2 regions of the Bradyrhizobium sp. LB14.3 genome follow, and region 2 is predicted to be linked to the other one. Evidence: riboswitches for the same ligand, from Rfam matches in the RefSeq annotation. Region 2 holds a riboswitch; the other holds the start of a gene.
What was found. A riboswitch is a leader RNA that binds a small molecule or an ion and turns the genes downstream of it on or off. The one in region 2 is predicted to bind cobalamin.
Positions count from the first base shown of each region.

Region 1: it holds a riboswitch for cobalamin, as region 2 does, so the genes downstream of both, ABIB00_RS31335 (5-methyltetrahydropteroyltriglutamate--homocysteine S-methyltransferase) here and ABIB00_RS22000 (energy-coupling factor ABC transporter permease) in region 2, are expected to answer to the same signal.

Region 1 covers NZ_JBEPQT010000025.1:84,636-93,528, reverse strand. Annotated here, with positions in the region: gene ABIB00_RS31375 (Mov34/MPN/PAD-1 family protein) at 1-116, shown strand, start outside; gene ABIB00_RS31370 (E2 ligase fold family C protein) at 120-1,655, shown strand; gene ABIB00_RS31365 (hypothetical protein) at 2,035-2,217, shown strand; gene ABIB00_RS31360 (hypothetical protein) at 2,999-3,295, shown strand; partial or broken gene ABIB00_RS31355 (IS110 family RNA-guided transposase) at 3,598-4,618, opposite strand; partial or broken gene ABIB00_RS31350 (IS110 family RNA-guided transposase) at 4,841-5,716, shown strand; gene ABIB00_RS31345 (4Fe-4S binding protein) at 6,074-6,277, shown strand; gene ABIB00_RS31340 (hypothetical protein) at 7,018-7,185, shown strand; cobalamin riboswitch at 7,363-7,558, shown strand; partial or broken gene ABIB00_RS31335 (5-methyltetrahydropteroyltriglutamate--homocysteine S-methyltransferase) at 7,656-8,526, shown strand.
Region 2 covers NZ_JBEPQT010000012.1:79,082-87,974, forward strand. Annotated here, with positions in the region: gene cobG (precorrin-3B synthase) at 1-31, shown strand, start outside; gene ABIB00_RS21955 (precorrin-8X methylmutase) at 31-660, shown strand; gene ABIB00_RS21960 (precorrin-2 C(20)-methyltransferase) at 663-1,394, shown strand; gene cobJ (precorrin-3B C(17)-methyltransferase) at 1,391-2,125, shown strand; gene ABIB00_RS21970 (cobalt-precorrin-6A reductase) at 2,101-2,847, opposite strand; gene cbiT (precorrin-6Y C5,15-methyltransferase (decarboxylating) subunit CbiT) at 2,846-4,027, shown strand; gene ABIB00_RS21980 (cobalamin biosynthesis protein) at 4,024-4,392, shown strand; gene cobM (precorrin-4 C(11)-methyltransferase) at 4,389-5,171, shown strand; gene ABIB00_RS21990 (cobyrinic acid a,c-diamide synthase CobB) at 5,171-6,481, shown strand; gene cobA (uroporphyrinogen-III C-methyltransferase) at 6,478-7,209, shown strand; cobalamin riboswitch at 7,255-7,474, shown strand; gene ABIB00_RS22000 (energy-coupling factor ABC transporter permease) at 7,512-8,189, shown strand; gene cobF (precorrin-6A synthase (deacetylating)) at 8,236-8,893, shown strand, end outside.

The DNA of each region.
Region 1 (8,893 bases), on a different contig from region 2:
TCGCGCGGGCGCCGTTCGATCTTGGGAACATAGCGTCCTATCGGCTTGACGGGCGCGGAGTATGGCGCGCCCTGACCGCCGGCGAAGCCGCGCTGATGATTTCGATCGAGGATTGAACGATGGCCATGGCCAACTTCATGGACCGAGCGGCGTCTGCGGCGTCACGGGTACTGATCAACTTCAAAGTTTCGGCCTTCGAGGACAAGCTTGCTGCTCAGGTGATCGGCCTGACTTTCGACGGCGCAGCCGTGCAGTCGCCGGAAGGCAGGGCCAGCCTAGATATGATCATCAGGCTGTTGTCGCGTCTCTATCCGACGATTGCGCTGCGACCGCTAGATGCAATGGCAAAGGATCACGTTACCGCCCTGGAGGCTCTGGCGAAAGCCATCAATCCGGAGATTGAGCTTGCTAAGGCCAGGAAGGCCATCACAGTCGCCGTGGTTGTTGGAAGCAGCCCATCGCGCATTAGGTGTCCGACTTTCTTCGTCGGCTCTGACGCATGGAGGGCCAAACTTTCGAACCGCAGTCCGGTTGGCTCCGGGACTTCGATGAACCCGTTCGGTGCAGGAGCTGCTGCGTGCTTCGCTGCAGCCAATGTCTTTCGGTCCGTGTTTGCCGAACAGTTGCAGCGCGGCGCGGCCGATGAACTTATCGACCTATCCATGCTCACCTACGGCCACAGCGCGGGTGATTCTGGTCCGGGCTTGGAGGGAACGGATATCGGCGAGACCCACCTCGTCGGACTGGGCGCGATAGGGCATGGCGCCATTTGGGCCTTGGCTCGCGCGGTGGGTCTGAAGGGATCGCTTCGTCTGGTAGACCATGAGGAAGTCGATCTTTCGAATCTGCAGCGCTACGTGTTAGCCGGCCAATGTCATGTTGGGTCGCCAAAAGTGGACGTCGTACGCGCCGCGCTCGCGGACACCACGCTGGAAGTGTCGACGCATTTTGCCAAATGGGACTCCTATGTGAAGGAGCGCAACAATTGGACGTTCGAAAGGGTCGCTGTTGCACTTGACAACGCGCCGGACCGCATTGCCGTGCAAGGAGCGTTGCCGAAGTGGATTGTTAACGCCTGGACGCAGGAGACTGATCTCGGCGTGTCGCGCCACGGCTTCGATGACCGTCGCGCATGTTTGGCCTGCCTTTACTTGCCTTACGGAAAGATAAAGGACGAGGACGAGAGGATAGCTGAGGAGCTTAAGTTGCCGGAGGCAAAACAGGAGATCCGGGTGCTTCTACAAACGCACAGGCCGGTGGACGCGGGTTTCGTCGAGCGCGTTGCGAAAGCCTGCGACGTTCCTTTTGAATCCCTTCAGGAGTTCGTCGGCCAGCCCCTCCGATCCTTTCATCAGCGGGCAATCTGCGGCGGAATGGTTATGCGCCTGACGGACGGAGCGCAGCCTGTTAGAGCTGTCGTGCCCATGTCGTTTCAGTCGGCTTTAGCTGGCATAATGTTGGCGGCAGATCTCATAAAGCACGCTTCGGGGCTGCTGAACACACCAACTACGAGCACCCGGATTAATCTGCTCCGGCCACTCGCGGAGTTTCTTCATGATCCGAAGGCGAAAGATGCATCGGGGCGCTGCATCTGTGCGGATCAAGACTTTTTGGCAGCGTACCGGCGGAAGTACGAGGTGTCGCGCGCAAACTGAGCCCAACTTTTACGTCTCGATTGCATTGAGATGTCTGGCCGCACGGTCGCGGGCAGGCATGTTGGGGAATCGTTCGCGCGCAACGGGCACGCGCTTGATTGGCCCATATTCGAAGGGCAGATATCACGATGCTAAGCGTGCTGGCTTGGCATACTGGAAGGGCAGCTACGTCGGCAATATCTCTATCGGGTATGCATCCGCTCAAGTGGAAGGCCGTCGGCATGTTCAGACGATGCAAATGCTCATCCTCGATGCGATCCCAGCGAGGCGCCAAACCACAACGTTGACTGACCGCACTTGGGCAGGCCGCTCTGGCGCGGTTTGGGTGACTCACGCTACCCTGTCATTCCCAATCACCTCACTGCACAATGGGAACGAAATGGTTGCAGCCACCCCTGAATTGGCGACCTCCGGTTACGCGCTTGAAGCGGGCGGCCGACGCAAAGCGGGATTTGCCACCAGAACGGCGCCTGGGTCAGGTGCCGAAGAACTAAAGAAGCGTTTTCCCACGCTTCAGATCAGGATCTATGACGCGCAGACAAATGCGCGCGAGGAAATCTAGGTCCTCCGACCTAAGCCTTTGCGGAGTTCTTCCGCTTGCGCGCGTCCGGCTCCGCCGCATCGCCCCCTCGTGAAACCGAGCCGAGTTGCGTCTCGGCATCCGGCTCCGATGCCTGGCGCAAGACCTGCGGAGCTCCTCGGAGGCACTCAGGAGAGGGTTTCCCAAGGTACCCTCTTAATAAGTGGGAAGAGCGATCCGAAACTTGGCAAGCTTTTGTGCCAGTGAGGACGCCGGTTCTCGCTTGTGCTGTCGCCACCCGGAATAAGCCAGGCTGGAAGTGATAGAGGCGGTCATCGAGCGACACGCCCAGGTGGATCGCGCCGACGCCGGGCTCGATGGATGAGCTGCGCCGGGCAATGGGGAACCCACGGCCGTCGACAGCGCGACCGGACCCAAGCTGATCGAGCAGAAAGACGGCGCGTCACAAGGCTCAAGCGCTGCTAATCGTCACGATTGCAATGGTAAAGTCCCTCGCCGACTGACTCGGGGGCAACATGGTTAAGGCATTTCGCAAACGGTCATGGCACTTACTTTTGTCGAATTGCCGGCTGCAACATGTTTTGGAATTTCATGAATGACTATATGGTCTGCGGCCTTGCGCTGGCGGCTTCAGTGACAGCCGGCTTTTGCGTTGAGCGCATCTTCATCGAGTGGTCCCGTCGGGAGATGATCCGCCTCCACGGCGCGGACTGGCATTCGGCGGAGAACCGACAGCTCGACGCATGAACGTCACCCGTCGCCCGCTCGTCATTTTCACATTCGACCCGAGGGCCTTGGCCAGATGATCAAACCGGTCCATCCATTCCGGTTCGCTCGCATCGAGCGTCTGCGAGAGCTGCTTGAACGAGACTACGGGATGGCAGTTGATCCGAATGCGGGCGTGAGCACCACGAAGCTGGTGAGACCCGATCCGCAGCTGCTCGATGCAGGTTTGGTACTCAGTCGTGATCCAGGAGGGTGCGAGCTGGGTCCTTCGTTGAGAGCCGGCGAACGCGACGGCACGCAACCGGTCGATGCGCCGAGTAGCATCACGATCTGGATGGGCGACGACCATAAGCTGACTCGACGTAGGGGGTGATTGGACGCGCCCGTGCATCCGTCACCCAGCATCTCGGGCCATGTGTGGACGGCTCCGGGTTGGCAAGGAGAATCTTCACTTGCGGCGTTGGTCGGAGCAGCCATGTGTTCGGCCTTCTTGTGCGGTACTCATGACCGCTGGCCATAATGCCCTCCGCGGATCAGGTCCCGATCAAAAGCACGCATTCGAAGATGCTCTGGCCCATGTGGGTTGTCCTGATCGCCGGATCGACCGGCGCTGCATTAGTGCTGTTCGCCCTTCCAACCGTTACGTCACACCCGGATGACCGGCTATGATCTCGTTCACGCCGTAAGAGCGGCGGGTTCCTTGTAGGGTTCGTTCCTGGCCATCATCGCCCATGCCATCCTGGCGAGCTTATTGGCGAGTGCGATGGCTGCGACCTGGTAGGGCGCCGTGCCAACAACGCAGTGAGCCAAGGCCGATGGCTTGTGCCACGGATCTTGGCATAGCGGATCACGGCGAGTGCGCCCGCTGTGAATAGGCTGCGTAAATAGCGATCGCCTTGCTTGCTGATCCGGCCAAGCTTGTCCTTGCCCCACTCGAGTTCTGCTTCGGCACGAGCCCAACCCAAGCCGAGAAGTCCCGCCCCGATCGGAAGGTCTTGGCATCGGCAACGCTCGCGACTAGCGCCGTTGCCAGTGCTGGACCGACGCCAGGGATCGCATCCAGTCGCTTGCTCGTCGCGTTTGATCGATGCCAGGCAATAATGCGCCTATCGAACTCCAGGATTTGAGCCTTCAGTGCCCGCAACTGGCCGCCGAGAGCCGCAAGACACGCGCGGGCCACCTCCGGAACTCGGCGGTCGGCTGGATCGGCGACGACTTCTAACAGCTGTTCGACACCCCTGCGCCCGACGGGGGCAACAATCCCGAACTCGGCCAGATATGAGCGGATCGAGTTGATGACGGCAGTCTGCTGGCGAATGAAGAGATGGCGCACGCGATGAAGCATCAGACAGCTCTGTTGTTCGATGGTCTTGGTCGGCACGAACCGCATGTTGGGCCTTGTGACCGCCTCGCAAATAGCCTCCGCGTCGGTGCTGTCGTTCTTCTGCCGCTTAACGTAGGGCTTCACATAGGCCGGAGGCATCAATCGCACCGTATGCCCCAACGCCTGCAGCTCGCGCGACCAATAATGCGAGGACGCGCAAGCCTCGATCCCCACGAGGCACGGCGGCAACTTCTCAAAGAAGGATAGCACGAAACGGCGCTTGAGCTGACGGCGCATGACCACCTGGCCGGCTGCATCGACGCCATGCACTTGAAAGACCGACTTCGCGATATCCAGACCAATCGTTGAAATTGCTGCATAGGCTGCTCCTCCGAATCGTGGGAGCCTTAAACGGCGCCCACTCCTTGGCACTCTCGTGCCCGTGGAGGAGCCGTCCACATGGGGTAATCGCGGGAGCGAGTCGCCCCTCAAGCCGGGTCAATCGACAATGGAAGCTGGTGGCTGTTCCCCGATAGGATGGAAATACGGGCTCACGACCGGACACCGGGCCCAAGCATCGAATGGAGAACAGCCATGGAAGAATATATCGGTCTCGACGTGTCGATGAAAGAGACGTCAGTCTCGATCCGCCGAGCAGGTGAACGGATCTGGCGCGGCAAGTGCGCATCTGATCCTAGAATCATAGCCGAGCTCATCCGCAAGCGGGCGCCATCCGTGAAACGCGTCGTATTCGAGACCGGACCGCTGTCGGTGTGGTTCTATCATTCTCTGCGCGCCGAAGGCTTGCCGGCGATCTGCATCGATGCGCGCCATGCTAAAGCGGCGCTCGATATGGCGGCGAATAAGACGGACGCAAACGACGCCGATGGCCTGGCGCAACTCGCGGAAGTCGGCTTCTTTCGTGAGGTGCGTGTGAAGGGATTCGACAGCATGCTGACCCGCACGCTTGTCGCAGCGCGGACGCGGCTGGTCCGAATCACTACCGAGCTTTCCAACCAGATCCGCGGCGTCATGAAAACCTTCGGTCTGGTCGTTTCTGCCGGAAAGGGAAGCACCTTCGAGAAGAACGTCCGGAGCCTTCTTGCCGATCAGGACGGACTTGCATCGATCGTGCTTCCGATGCTGGAAGCCTGGCGTGGCATTCGCATCCGCGCCGCCGAACTCGGACGCCAGTTGGTCCAGGACGCGCGCCAGAGTAAGGCTTGCCGCATCCTTATGTCCATTCCCGGCATCGGTGCGATCACCGCAACCGCCTTCACAACAGCCATTGAGAGGCCGGACAACTTCAGGAAATCCCGATCTGTTGGCGCCTGGATCGGCCTGACAACGCGCCGCTACCAATCCGGAGAAGTCGATGAAGGTCATTGTAGCACAAAGCCGTTTTGGCAAGCCTCCAGCGAGTCAATCCGCGGAGTTAACGTTGCAGCCGCGAGCGCGGCTTGGACAAAGCCTCCAGTCAGGGCTGGTGACCGGAGGTTTGCCGAGATCGGGCGCAGACGTGCGTCGGCACGGGGCTTTTAGTCGCGCCGCCGGTTTCGGAATCGTCGAGCGTCGCTTGGCCCCGCGCTGCCATGCCAGACAAACCGACCGAAGCTCGCAGCGGCCGAGTCGCGACTGGCTATCGGAGTAGGGCCCGAGTGCTCGTATGGCTTGAAATTGAAGTGGCCCGTTGCTGTCGCAGATGCAACATGGTCTCAGTCCCGGGACAGCACAATTGGGCAAATTGCCCATCATTGAGCGCGCCTGTCCTTGGCACGGCATTTGAAAGGGATCGCCAATGGCATCGCTACTAAGGAGTCGGAAGGCATGACTTACAAGATCGTCGCTTCGCAATGCACTGTTTGTGGGGCATGTGAGTTCGAGTGTCCCAACGCGGCGATCAGCCTCAAGCGCGACATTTACGTTATCGATGCAAAAAAGTGTACAGAGTGCGAGGGCCATTCCGACACGCCGCGATGCGCGGTGGTCTGTCCGGTGCCTGACACCTGTGTCCCGTCTAAGACAACATAAGCAGCCCGCGTCCAGAAGGCTTCACCGCTCGATTCGCGAACGAAGTAGTAGATGTCGAGCTTGAGGAGGCCGCCGTCCGCGTGGGGCGCATCGAGGTCGATCAACATAGTCATGAGCTTGAGGCGCTGATGACTCCGAGAAACCCTCGAATGGCTCTAGAGGACGCCGTCAAATTGTCTCGAATAAGGACAAGGCCGCCTCGATGCTCCAGGTCGCCGCGTTCAGACTTATTGTCGCTGGCTGACGAGGCGAGGCGAGGTGGACGGGTGTCGAATATCCCAAGATTGGCTCGCAGGATATCTAAAGCCACGTCACTTCGAAGCCGAAGAGACGGTCTGCACGCGCGAGAGATCGGTCCGGAGATCCTGAAGACGTACGAGAAGCTCGGCAGCCGGTCCCACGCTCACCATGCACAAGTGCATGGAGCGTAGGGTCATAACAGGATCCCCGCCGCCCGCTCTCCCGCCGCTTACTCCAGTTTCGCAAGTCAGGGTGCATCCTGACGTCCGGAACTGTTCCTGCGATGTCGCGCAGGCCAAGGTCCAGGCTGCACTACTCGCCAGCGGCGACGGAAACAACGAAGGCGCGCGCCAAAGTTGCTCAGGACGTAAGTGCTTAGCGCACCGAGGAGATCATCTTGAGCAACGCTACGGAGCGATCGAGCTCGCGGCTCGTCGCTGGGTCTGTCGAACACAGGCAGTCCGACCTGATCATCCGTTCGATCCTGGAGCAATCCGGCCTTGGCAATTCCTAAGGAGCCTCATGGCGCTGTGATCAAGCGGATGCCGGCCGAGGACGATCGCAACTTCCTCAAGGGCGAGTTCGAGAAGGTGCTGACGGAAAAGACCAGGTTTGTCGCGATCACGCAGATGTCGGACCGCCCAGCGCGTTCGTTCTGCTCGCGTTAGCTCATCCGACTACGCCAAGAGGGTGTTGAGCGGACGCATTCACAACGGAGGCTCCAAAGATCCACGCGTTTTTACCAGGCCGGGAGTAAGACCGTTGTGCCCTACCTGGTGCAGCTCGCAATCTCTTGGTCAATATCGCGGCAACACTTAGTAGGTTGACGGATCGATCCTCGTGCGCCTAATGCCAGCCGTCGTGGTCTTCGGATTTCGTTTGATCCGGAGCTAAGAGGGAAGCCGGTGCAATGCCGGCGCTGCCCCCGCGTAAGCGGCGAGCCGCTGTCCAGCGAAGTCACTGAAGCCATGCGGCTTCGGGAAGGCCGGACAGCAGCGACGACCCGCGAGCCAGGAGACCTGCCTCGACAATATATCGTCCACGGGGGGTGTCCCGGTGTGCGCAAGCAGCTGTCGCTCACGCGATATTCGCTGCATGCGTCCGCCATGACCTTTGCCCCAATCATGGGGTCTGAGCTATGTCTTTTCTTTCGCTTCCCGTTGCCACACTGGGGATGTCACGCATCGGCCCACGACGCGAACTCAAATTCGCGCTCGAGAGCTACTGGGCGGGAGACTCCAGCGAAGCCGAGCTCCTCGAGGCGGGGAGTGGACTTCGTGTCGCTAATTGGGCACAGCAGAAATCCCGCGGTGCGACCGTCATTCCGTCGAATGACTTCTCGTTTTACGACCATGTGCTCGATACCAGCGTAATGGTCGGCGCCATTCCCGACGTCTACGGCTGGACCGAAGGTCCTGTGTCGCTCAAGACCTACGTCACCATGGCGCGTGGCGCTCAGGACGGTGGTCACGCTCAGCATGGGTTTGGCGTAGCCGCACAGGAAATGGCGAAGTGGTTCGATACCAACTACCACTACATGGTGCCGGAATTTCACCGGGATCAGATCTTTAAGTATTCCTCTCGAAAGCCCACCGAGGAATATGAGGAGGCAAAAAAGCCTCGGCTACCAAACGCGCCCGTCCTAGTTGGCCCAGTCACTTTCCTGAAGCTCGGCAACAGCGTTAATCCCGAATTCAATCCACTGTCGCTGCTCGATCGGCTCCTCCCAGTCTATGTCGATGTTCTCCGCGAACTAGCCTCGCGCGGTGCTGAATGGGTTCAGCTCGACGAGCCATGCCTGGTGACGGACGTCGACGAAGCATCTCGGGCGGCTGTCCGCCGGGCCTATGCTCATTTCGCAAAGGTTGTGCCTGCCCTTAAAATCATGCTGGCCACATGTTTCGGAGCTATCGGCGACAATCTTGAAACAACCCTTGGCCTTGCCCGTTGCCGGGCTTCATGTCGATCTGGTTCGGGCACCCGACCAGTTGGACGCAATTGTCGCCAAAGCGGCGCTCACGGTGCCGCTGGACAATAGAAACCCCATGCCAGTTGCACCTGACATGCAAGCTGCTGATTTAGTCACAAAACGAGTCCGGGCTACCGAACAACGTCGGATGTCTTGGTTTGATGAATACATACACTGTCATAGATGCGACAAGCGCCGGTCCCGGCTAGACATCATCGCACAGAAAGTTTTGTGATGAGATCTAATTGCCAGCTTGCCGGCCACACGTGGGACGGCGGTAAAAAGATCTACGCTAGTCTACGGCGAGACACTGAGCCGAGGCGCCCGGCGGTGCGCATCGCTCACGATTTCGCCTCGCCCTGCCGACTCAAGGCTCTCCGAGCTCATATCCGGGCCGGCTCTTTGCG
Region 2 (8,893 bases):
AGATCCCTCCATTCTGATGGGAGGGCATTGATGCCGCATCTCTACGAGACCGACGGCGCTGCGATCTATCGGCAATCCTTCGCCACTATCCGGGCTGAGACGGATCTTGCGCGCTTTTCGCCGGACGAGGAACAGGTGGTGGTGCGGATGATCCATGCCGCCGGCATGGTCGGCCTGGAGGCGCATATCCGCTTCACGCCCGGCATGGCGACAGCCGCGCGCGCGGCCCTGCAGAAGGGCGCACCGATCCTGTGCGACGCGCGCATGGTCTCCGAAGGAATTACGCGCGCGCGGCTTCCCGCGGCCAATGCTGTCATCTGCACGTTGGGCGACGAGACCGTTCCCGCGCTCGCGCAATCCATGCGCAACACCCGTTCGGCTGCGGCTCTCGAATTGTGGCGCCCGCATCTCGATGGCGCGATCGTGGCGATCGGCAACGCGCCGACCGCATTGTTTCATCTGCTCAACATGCTGGAGCACCGCGACTGTCCCCGGCCAGCGGCGATCATCGGCTGTCCCGTGGGCTTCGTCGGCGCCACCGAATCCAAGGCTGCGCTGATGGCCGATCCGCCGGCGCCGGCGCTCGCGGTCGAGGGCCGCCTCGGCGGTTCCGCGATCACGGTCGCCGCCGTGAACGCGCTGGCGAGCCGGAGCGAATAGCGATGGGACGCATCATCTGCTGCGGTCTCGGCCCCGGTGATCCCGATCTGATGAGCGTGCGTGCCGACCGCATGGTGCGCGGCGCGAAACACGTTGCCTATTTTCGCAAGAAGGGCCGGCCCGGCCAGGCGCGCCGCATCGTCGAGGGCATGCTGGCTGCCGACGTCACCGAATATCCCATGGAATATCCTGTTACGACCGAGATCGCCTTCGACGCGCCTGAATATGTCCAGCTGCTTTCCGGTTTCTACGACGAATGGGCGGAGCGCCTGGCGCGGCTGGCGCGCGGGGTCGATGTCGTCGTGCTCTGCGAGGGCGATCCTTACTTCTACGGCTCTTTCATGCATCTGCACACGCGCCTGCAAACCCGCGTCGAGATCGTGGTGATCGCGGGCATTCCCGGCATGGTCGGTTGCTGGAATGGCGTGGGACAGCCGATCGCGCTCGGCGACGACGTGACGACGGTGCTGATGGGCACGCTCGCCGAGGACGAGCTTGCACGCCGCATGCGCGATTCCGATGCACTTGTGATCATGAAGACCGGGCGCAATCTCGCAAAGGTGCGCCGCGCGCTCGCTGCCGCCGGACGGCTGGACGATGCCTGGTTGGTCGAGCGCGGCACCATGCCGGGAGAGCGCGTGGTGCGGCTCGCGGAGATCGATGCCGCCGACTGTCCCTATTTCGCGATCGTGCTCGTGCACGGCAAGGGCCGGCATCCGGACGCCGCCGAATGACGGGAACCCTGACCATTGCGGGTCTTGGGCCGGGCAGTGATGCGCTGGTGACGCCCGAGGTCTCCGCCGCGCTTGCCGCCGCGACCGACATTCTGGGCTACGCGCCCTATGTCGCGCGGGTGCCACCGCGGCCGGGGCTCAAGCTGCATCCGTCCGACAATCGCGAAGAGCTGCAGCGTGCGAGCGAGGCGCTGCGGCTCGCGGCCGAAGGCGGCCAGGTCGTCGTCGTGTCCTCCGGCGATCCCGGCGTCTTCGCGATGGCCTCCGCCGTGTTCGAGGCGCTCGAACAGGCGCCGCAATGGCAGGAGCTGCCGATCCGTGTGCTGCCCGGCATCACTGCGATGCTGGCGGCTGCCGCGCGCGCCGGCGCGCCGCTTGGCCATGATTTCTGTGCGATCAACCTGTCGGACAATCTCAAGCCGTGGGCCGTGATCGAGAAGCGCCTGCGGCTCGCGGCGGATGCCGATTTTGCCATTGCGATGTACAATCCGCGCTCGGCGAACCGGCCGGAAGGGTTTGGCCGTGCGCTTGCGGTGCTGAACGAGGCCGGCTGCGGCGAGCGCCTCGTGATCTTCGCGCGTGCCATCAGCGCTGCTGACGAAAACATCGAGACCGTCAGGCTGAACGAGGCGACGCCGGAGATGGCCGACATGCGCACGCTGGTGATAGTCGGTAATTCGCAGACCCGCCGCGTCGGCCGCTGGGTCTATGCGCCGAGGCAGGTGCGATGACCGAGCCACGCCATGATCTCGGCCACGCTCTCCACCCGTTGGCGCTCGGGGAGTTCCGGCCGCGAGATCACGATCACGGGCAGGGCCAGCATCCGGGCTGCGTCGATCTTGGCGCGCGCGCCGTCGCCGCCCGAATTGCGGGCGACGATCCGGGTGATACCTCGCGCGCGCATCATTTCCAGCTCGCCCTCAAGCGTGAACGGCCCACGCGACACGATGACGTCCGCGGCGAAGGGCCGAGGCGCTTCGGGCGGATCAACGAATCTCAGCGTATAGGCGTGCTGCGGCTTGGCCGCGAATGGTGCGATGTGCTGGCGGCCGATGGCGAGGAATATGTTTGCCGGCGCGTCGGGCAGCGCGGCGACGGCTGCGTTGACATCTGCGACCTCGATCCAGTTGTCGCCGGGAATCTTGGTCCATGGCGCACGCTCAAGAGCGATCAGCGGCGTTCCGGTTTCCGCGCACGCCTCAACCGCGTTGCGGCTCATCCCGGCCGCGAAGGGGTGCGTCGCATCGACCACATGCGTGATACCTTCACGGCGAACGTAGTCAGCAAGTCCGCTGACGCCGCCAAAACCGCCGATCCGGGTCGGCAGCGGCTGATTGGCAGGTGCACGGGTGCGGCCGCCATAGGAATAGACGGCATCGATGCCTGCGCGCGCAATCTCCGCCGCAAGCAGGCTTGCATCGGCCGTTCCGCCCAGAACGAGCGCGCGCGTCATGGCTGATCCCTGGCTGACCATTATCGGTATCGGCGAAGATGGCCTTGCCGGGCTGTCCGAAGCAAGCCGAAAGGCGCTTGCCAATGCTGAAACCGTCTTCGGCGGGGAACGGCACCTCGCGCTTGCCGGTGTGACCAGCCGGGGTCGCCCATGGCCCGTGCCGTTCGATGCAGATGTCGTGCTGAGCCGCCGCGGCCGCCCGACGGCGGTGCTCGCCTCCGGCGATCCGTTCTGGTACGGCGCTGGCGCGGGCCTTGCCGAGAAGCTCGATGCCGGCGAGTGGATTGCGCATTCCGCGCCGTCGACCTTCTCGCTAGCCGCCGCGCGACTAGGCTGGCGCCTCGAAGCAATTGCCTGTCTCGGTCTCCACGCCGCACCATTCGAGCGTCTCGTGCCGCATCTGGCGCGAGGTGCGCGCATTATTTGTCTCGTACGCGACGGCAAGGCGGCCGGCGATCTCGCGAAATGGCTGACGGCGCGCGGTTGGGGTGCCTCGTCATTCTGGACGCTCGCCGCGCTCGGCGGACCGCGCGAAAGTATCAACGAGCATCGCGCCGATAGCTTTGCGGGTGATCTTGCCGAGAGCCTGGTTGCAGTGGCCGTTGAGGCGGCGGGCATGCAGGGCCTTCCTCGCAGCTCGGGACTATCAGACGATTTCTTCGTCCATGACGGCCAGATCACCAAGCATCCGGTCCGTGCGCTCGCGCTTTCGGCGCTGGCGCCGCGTCCCGGTGACCGGCTGTGGGACATCGGCGCCGGTTCGGGCTCGATCTCGGTTGAGTGGGCGCTGTGCGGCGGTACGGTGATCGCGATCGAGGCGCGCGAGGATCGTGCCGCGAACATTCGCAACAATGCTGCGGCGTTCGGGTTGGCACATCGGATCACAGTCATCACGGGAAAGGCGCCCGAAGCTCTGGTTGCGCTGGAAGTGCCGGATGCCGTCTTCATCGGTGGCGGTCTCGACGTCGCGATGTTCGACGCCGCCTGGTCGCGCCTCGCGCCCGGAACGCGACTCGTTGCGCATGCGGTGACGCTGGAGACGGAAGCGCTGCTCGGTGAGCTGCACCAGCGCCATGGTGGCGACTTGATGCGGGTCGAGATCGCACATGCCGCTCCGCTCGGCCGCTACCGGTCCTGGGAAGCGGCGCGGCCGGTGGTGCAATGGAGTGCGGTCCGATGAAGGTCGCCGGGCTCGGATTCAAGCGGGGCGTCACGCTGGCTTCGTTGCGCGAGGCGCTTCTGGCGGCCGGTGGTGCCGAGGGCCTCGCAGCGGTGGCGACTGTCAGCGACAAGGCCGACGCGGAGGTGCTGAAGCAGCTCGCGCATGAATGCGGCGTGCCGATCAAGGCGATCGCCGCCGAAATGCTGGCCGGCATCGATACGCCGACACAGTCAGAACTCGTCGCAGAAAAGTTCGGGACGGGATCGGTCGCCGAGGCCGCAGCGCTCGTGGCAGCTGGACCTCGCGCGCGACTGATCGCGACGCGGGTGGTCTCGCAGGATCGCACCGCGACCGCGGCGATCGCGGAAGGAGACGGCGCATGACGGTGCATTTCATCGGCGCCGGACCGGGCGCTCCCGATTTGCTGACACTGCGCGGCCGCGATCTGATCGCCACGTGCCCGGTCTGCCTCTATGCCGGCTCGCTGGTGCCGGAGGGCGTGCTGGCGCATTGCCCGCCCGGCGCGCGCATCGTCAACACCGCGCCGCTGTCGCTCGACGAGATCGTCGCGGAGATCGCTGCCGCGCATGCTGACGGCAAAGACATCGCGCGGCTGCATTCGGGCGACCTCTCGATCTGGTCGGCGATGGGTGAGCAGCTCCGCCGCCTGCGCGCGCTCGGCATTCCCTACACCGTCACGCCCGGCGTGCCGTCCTTCTCGGCCGCCGCAGCCGCATTGGAGGCCGAGCTGACGCTGCCCGGCCTTGCCCAGACCGTGGTGCTGACGCGCACGCCGGGCCGTGCCAGTGCAATGCCCGAAGGCGAGAAGCTCGCCGCCTTCGCCGCCACCGGCGCGGTGCTCGCGATCCATTTGTCGATCCATTTGCTCGACAAGATTGTCGCCGAGCTGACGCCGCATTACGGCGCGGATTGCCCGGTCGCGATCGTCTGGCGTGCGAGCTGGCCCGACCAGCGCATCGTCCGCGCCACGTTGGCAACGCTCGACGCCGCTGTCGGCGGCGAGATGGAGCGCACCGCATTGATCCTGGTCGGCAAGACGCTGGGCTCGGCGGATTTTTCCGAGAGCCGTCTCTATGCCGCCGATTATGACCGCCGCTATCGCCCCGTGGGCGCAGAGCCGCGTTTTCCGGAGGTGTCGTGATGGCGGCAGGGCTCGTCATCTCCGCGCCGGCCTCGGGCGTCGGCAAGACGACGCTGACGCTGGCGCTCGCTCGCGCTTGGCGCAATAGCGGATTGCGGGTGCAGTGCTTCAAGAGCGGGCCTGACTATATCGACCCTGCGTTTCATGCGGCCGCTACGGGACGCGCCTCCGTCAATGTCGACAGCTGGGCGATGGATCGCGGGACGATCTCGCATCTCGTCAGCCGCGGCACTGACGCCGATGTCGTGCTGGCCGAAGGCTCGATGGGCCTGTTCGACGGCGTCGCCGCGCGGGGCGTCTGCGGTACCGGGGCGACCGCCGACATTGCAGAGATGCTGGACTGGCCGGTGCTGCTGGTGATCGATCCCTCGGGACAGGCACAGACGGCGGCAGCCATCGCCGCAGGCCTTCGCGACTATCGTCCCGGCGTGCGCCTTGCAGGCGTCGTGCTCAATCGCGTTGCCAGCCCGCGCCATGAAGCCCTCGTGCGGCGTGCGCTGCTGGATGCCGGCATTGCCGTGTTCGGCGCGCTGCCGCGCCATGCCGAGATCAGCCTGCCGAAGCGGCATCTCGGACTGGTGCAGGCCGAGGAGCAAGCGGAGATCGGCAAGTTGATCGACGAGGCCGCCCGCTTCGTCGCCGAGCATGTCGATCTCGATGCGGTGCTGCAATCGGCTGCCAGCTGGTCGCCGCAACCTGCCGCAAGCGGCGTGAACGCGACGCCGCCCGGCCAGCGCATTGCGCTTGCCCGTGACGCTGCGTTCTCCTTCGTCTATCCGCATATGCTGGAAGCGTGGCGCGCGGCGGGTGCGGAGATATCGACATTCTCGCCGCTGGCTGACGAAGGTCCTGATCCGGGCGCCGATGTGTGCTGGCTGCCCGGCGGTTATCCCGAGCTCCAAGCCGGGAAGATCGCGGCCAATGCGCGCTTCCGCAGCGGATTACGCGCCTTCGCAGCGACGCGGCCGGTGCACGGCGAATGCGGAGGCTATATGGTGCTGGGTACCGCTTTGACCGACGCCGACGGTATCCGCCACGAGATGACGGGCTTGCTCGGCCTGGAGACGAGCTTTGCCAAACGCCGCATGCATCTGGGCTATCGCTTGGCCGAACTCACAGCGCCGATGCCGGGTCATCAGGCGGGTGCACGCCTGCGTGGCCATGAATTCCACTATTCGACGATCCTCGCGCAGCCCGACACGCCGCTAGCGGTCGTGCACGACGCGACAGGTGCGGTCATCATCGAGACCGGCTCGCGGCGGGGACAAGCCACCGGCACGTTCTTTCATCTGATCGCGGAGGACCGGTGAGCGGTTTTGTCTCCTTCGTCTCCGCCGGCCCCGGCGATCCCGAGCTCCTCACGCTCAAGGGTGCCGCGCGGCTGCGCGAGGCCGACGTCGTGCTCTATGATGATCTTGCTTCGGGCGCGATCCTCGATCTGGCCCGTCCCGGCGCCAATCTCGTCGCGGTGGGAAAGCGGGCAAGGCGGCCTTCGACCAAGCAGCACCACGTTAACCGCCTCCTGGTCGACTACGCCGCAACCGGTGTGCGCGTGGTTCGCCTGAAGTCGGGCGATGCCGGTATCTTCGGCCGGCTCGAGGAGGAGCTCGAGACGCTCCGCGAAGCGGGCATCGGCTATGAGATCATTCCGGGCGTCACCACGGCCTGCGTCGCTGCGGCCCAGGCCGGGATTCCCCTGACCCGGCGCTATACCTCGCGCCGGGTGCAGTTCATCACCGGCGCGGACGTCACGGGCGAGCTGCCGCCAGACCTCAACTGGGCGGCGCTGGCGGATCCGGAGGCGACGACCGTGGTCTATATGGGCCGCCGCACGTTTCCGGCGCTTGTCGCAAAATTGATAGGGCATGGGCTCTCCCCAACCACGCCGGCCTTGTTCGCCGAATCCCTCGGCCGTCCCGATGAACGATTGGTCCGCACCACCATTTCGGAGCTTGCCGAGCAGCTTGCGCGGGGCGGGGCGGCCTCCACGGCGGCCGTGATCCTGTTCGGCGCGCTGGCGGGGGAATATCCGTCATGACGGCCTCGGCCGCCCTTCGCCCCTTGACGCCCGGCTTGCGAAAGAGGCACACAGGAGAGGCATGGTGCTCGACGCGGCGCAAAGCGCCGGAGCATAATCGGGAATGGGGATGGGCGGACCCAGTTGCGGCGCCCAAAACCCCAGCCGCCCCCGCGACTGTAAGCGGTGAGGGACTTCGATCAGCCACTGGGCCGCAGGGTTCGGGAAGGCCGGAGACTCCCAGTGAACCGCGAGCCAGGAGACCGGCCCTGCACGTTTTTAGGCCACGGCCGTCGGGTGTGACGGCAAGAAGGATCTGAGCCATGCATATCGAACCCGGACTAGTCTCGGACGCCAAGCTCGTGTTGAGCTACGCAACCGGCATCGCCGTCGGCGGCGTTGCGTTGAAGCTCGCGGTCGAGACCGTGCGCGAGCAGGGTATCACGTCGTTCGCGGCGCGCACGCTCGCCACCACGGGCCTCGTGTTCGTCTTCTTCGAGATCCTGCCGCACTTCCCGGTCGGCGTGTCCGAAGTGCACTTCATCCTCGGCTCGACCCTGTTCCTGCTGTTCGGTGCTGCGCCAGCGGCCTTCGGCCTCGCGTTCGGCCTGCTGTTCCAGGGCATCTTCTTCGAGCCGCCCGACCTGCCGCAATATGGCATGAACGTCACCACGCTCCTGGTGCCGCTGTTCGCGATCCAGGCGATCGCCACGCGGATCATTTCGCGCAACACCGCCTATGTCGATCTGAAGTACCGCCAGGCACTGGCGCTTTCGACGACGTATCAGTTCGGCGTCATCGCCTGGGTGGCGTTCTGGGCGCTCTATGGCTCCGGCTTCGGCGCGACCAACCTCGCCAACATCGCGACGTTCGCGGCGTCCTACGCGCTGGTCATCGTGATCGAGCCGCTCGCCGATCTCGGCGTGCTGGCGCTGGCAAAGTCGTTGCGCGGCGTCACCGCGCCCGGCCTCGTCACCCCGCGTTTGCATAGCGCGGCCTGAGAGACAAGCGAATGGGCGGCTGTCATGGTCGCCCTTCGCAGCCTCGATGTTCACGCTCTCCCTGATAGGCATCGGTTGCGGCAATCCCGAGCAGCTGACGCGCGCCGCGATCGCTGCGATCAACGCGGCCGATCTCGTCCTGATCCCCCGCAAGGGGACCGCAAAATCCGATCTCGCCGATCTCAGGCGGACGATCTGCGCGGATGTGCTCACCAGCGACACGACGCGCATCGCCGAGTTCGATCTTCCCGTGCGCGATGCGGCTGAAGCGGACTACCGCAAGGGCGTGGACGATTGGCACGATGCCGTGGCCGAGACCTGGTCGCAGGCCATCGCAGATCATCTCGAAGCTGACGGCAAGGTCGCGCTGCTGATCTGGGGCGATCCATCGCTTTATGATTCTTCGCTGCGCATTGCGCGGCGGCTCAATCCCTTGCCTGAGATCGAGGTCGTGCCCGGCATCACCTCGATCCAGGCGCTGTGCGCGGCGCATGCGCTACCGCTCAATGATATCGGCGAGCCATTCCTGGTGACGACGGGCCGCCGCTTGCGCGATGGCGGCTGGCCGCAAGGTGTCGATACCGTGGTGGTGATGCTCGACGGCGGCACGGCGTTCCAGTCGCTCGATCCGGAAGGGCTTCACATCTGGTGGGGCGCCTATCTCGGCATGCCGGATCAGGTCATCATGTCCGGCGTGCTGGCCG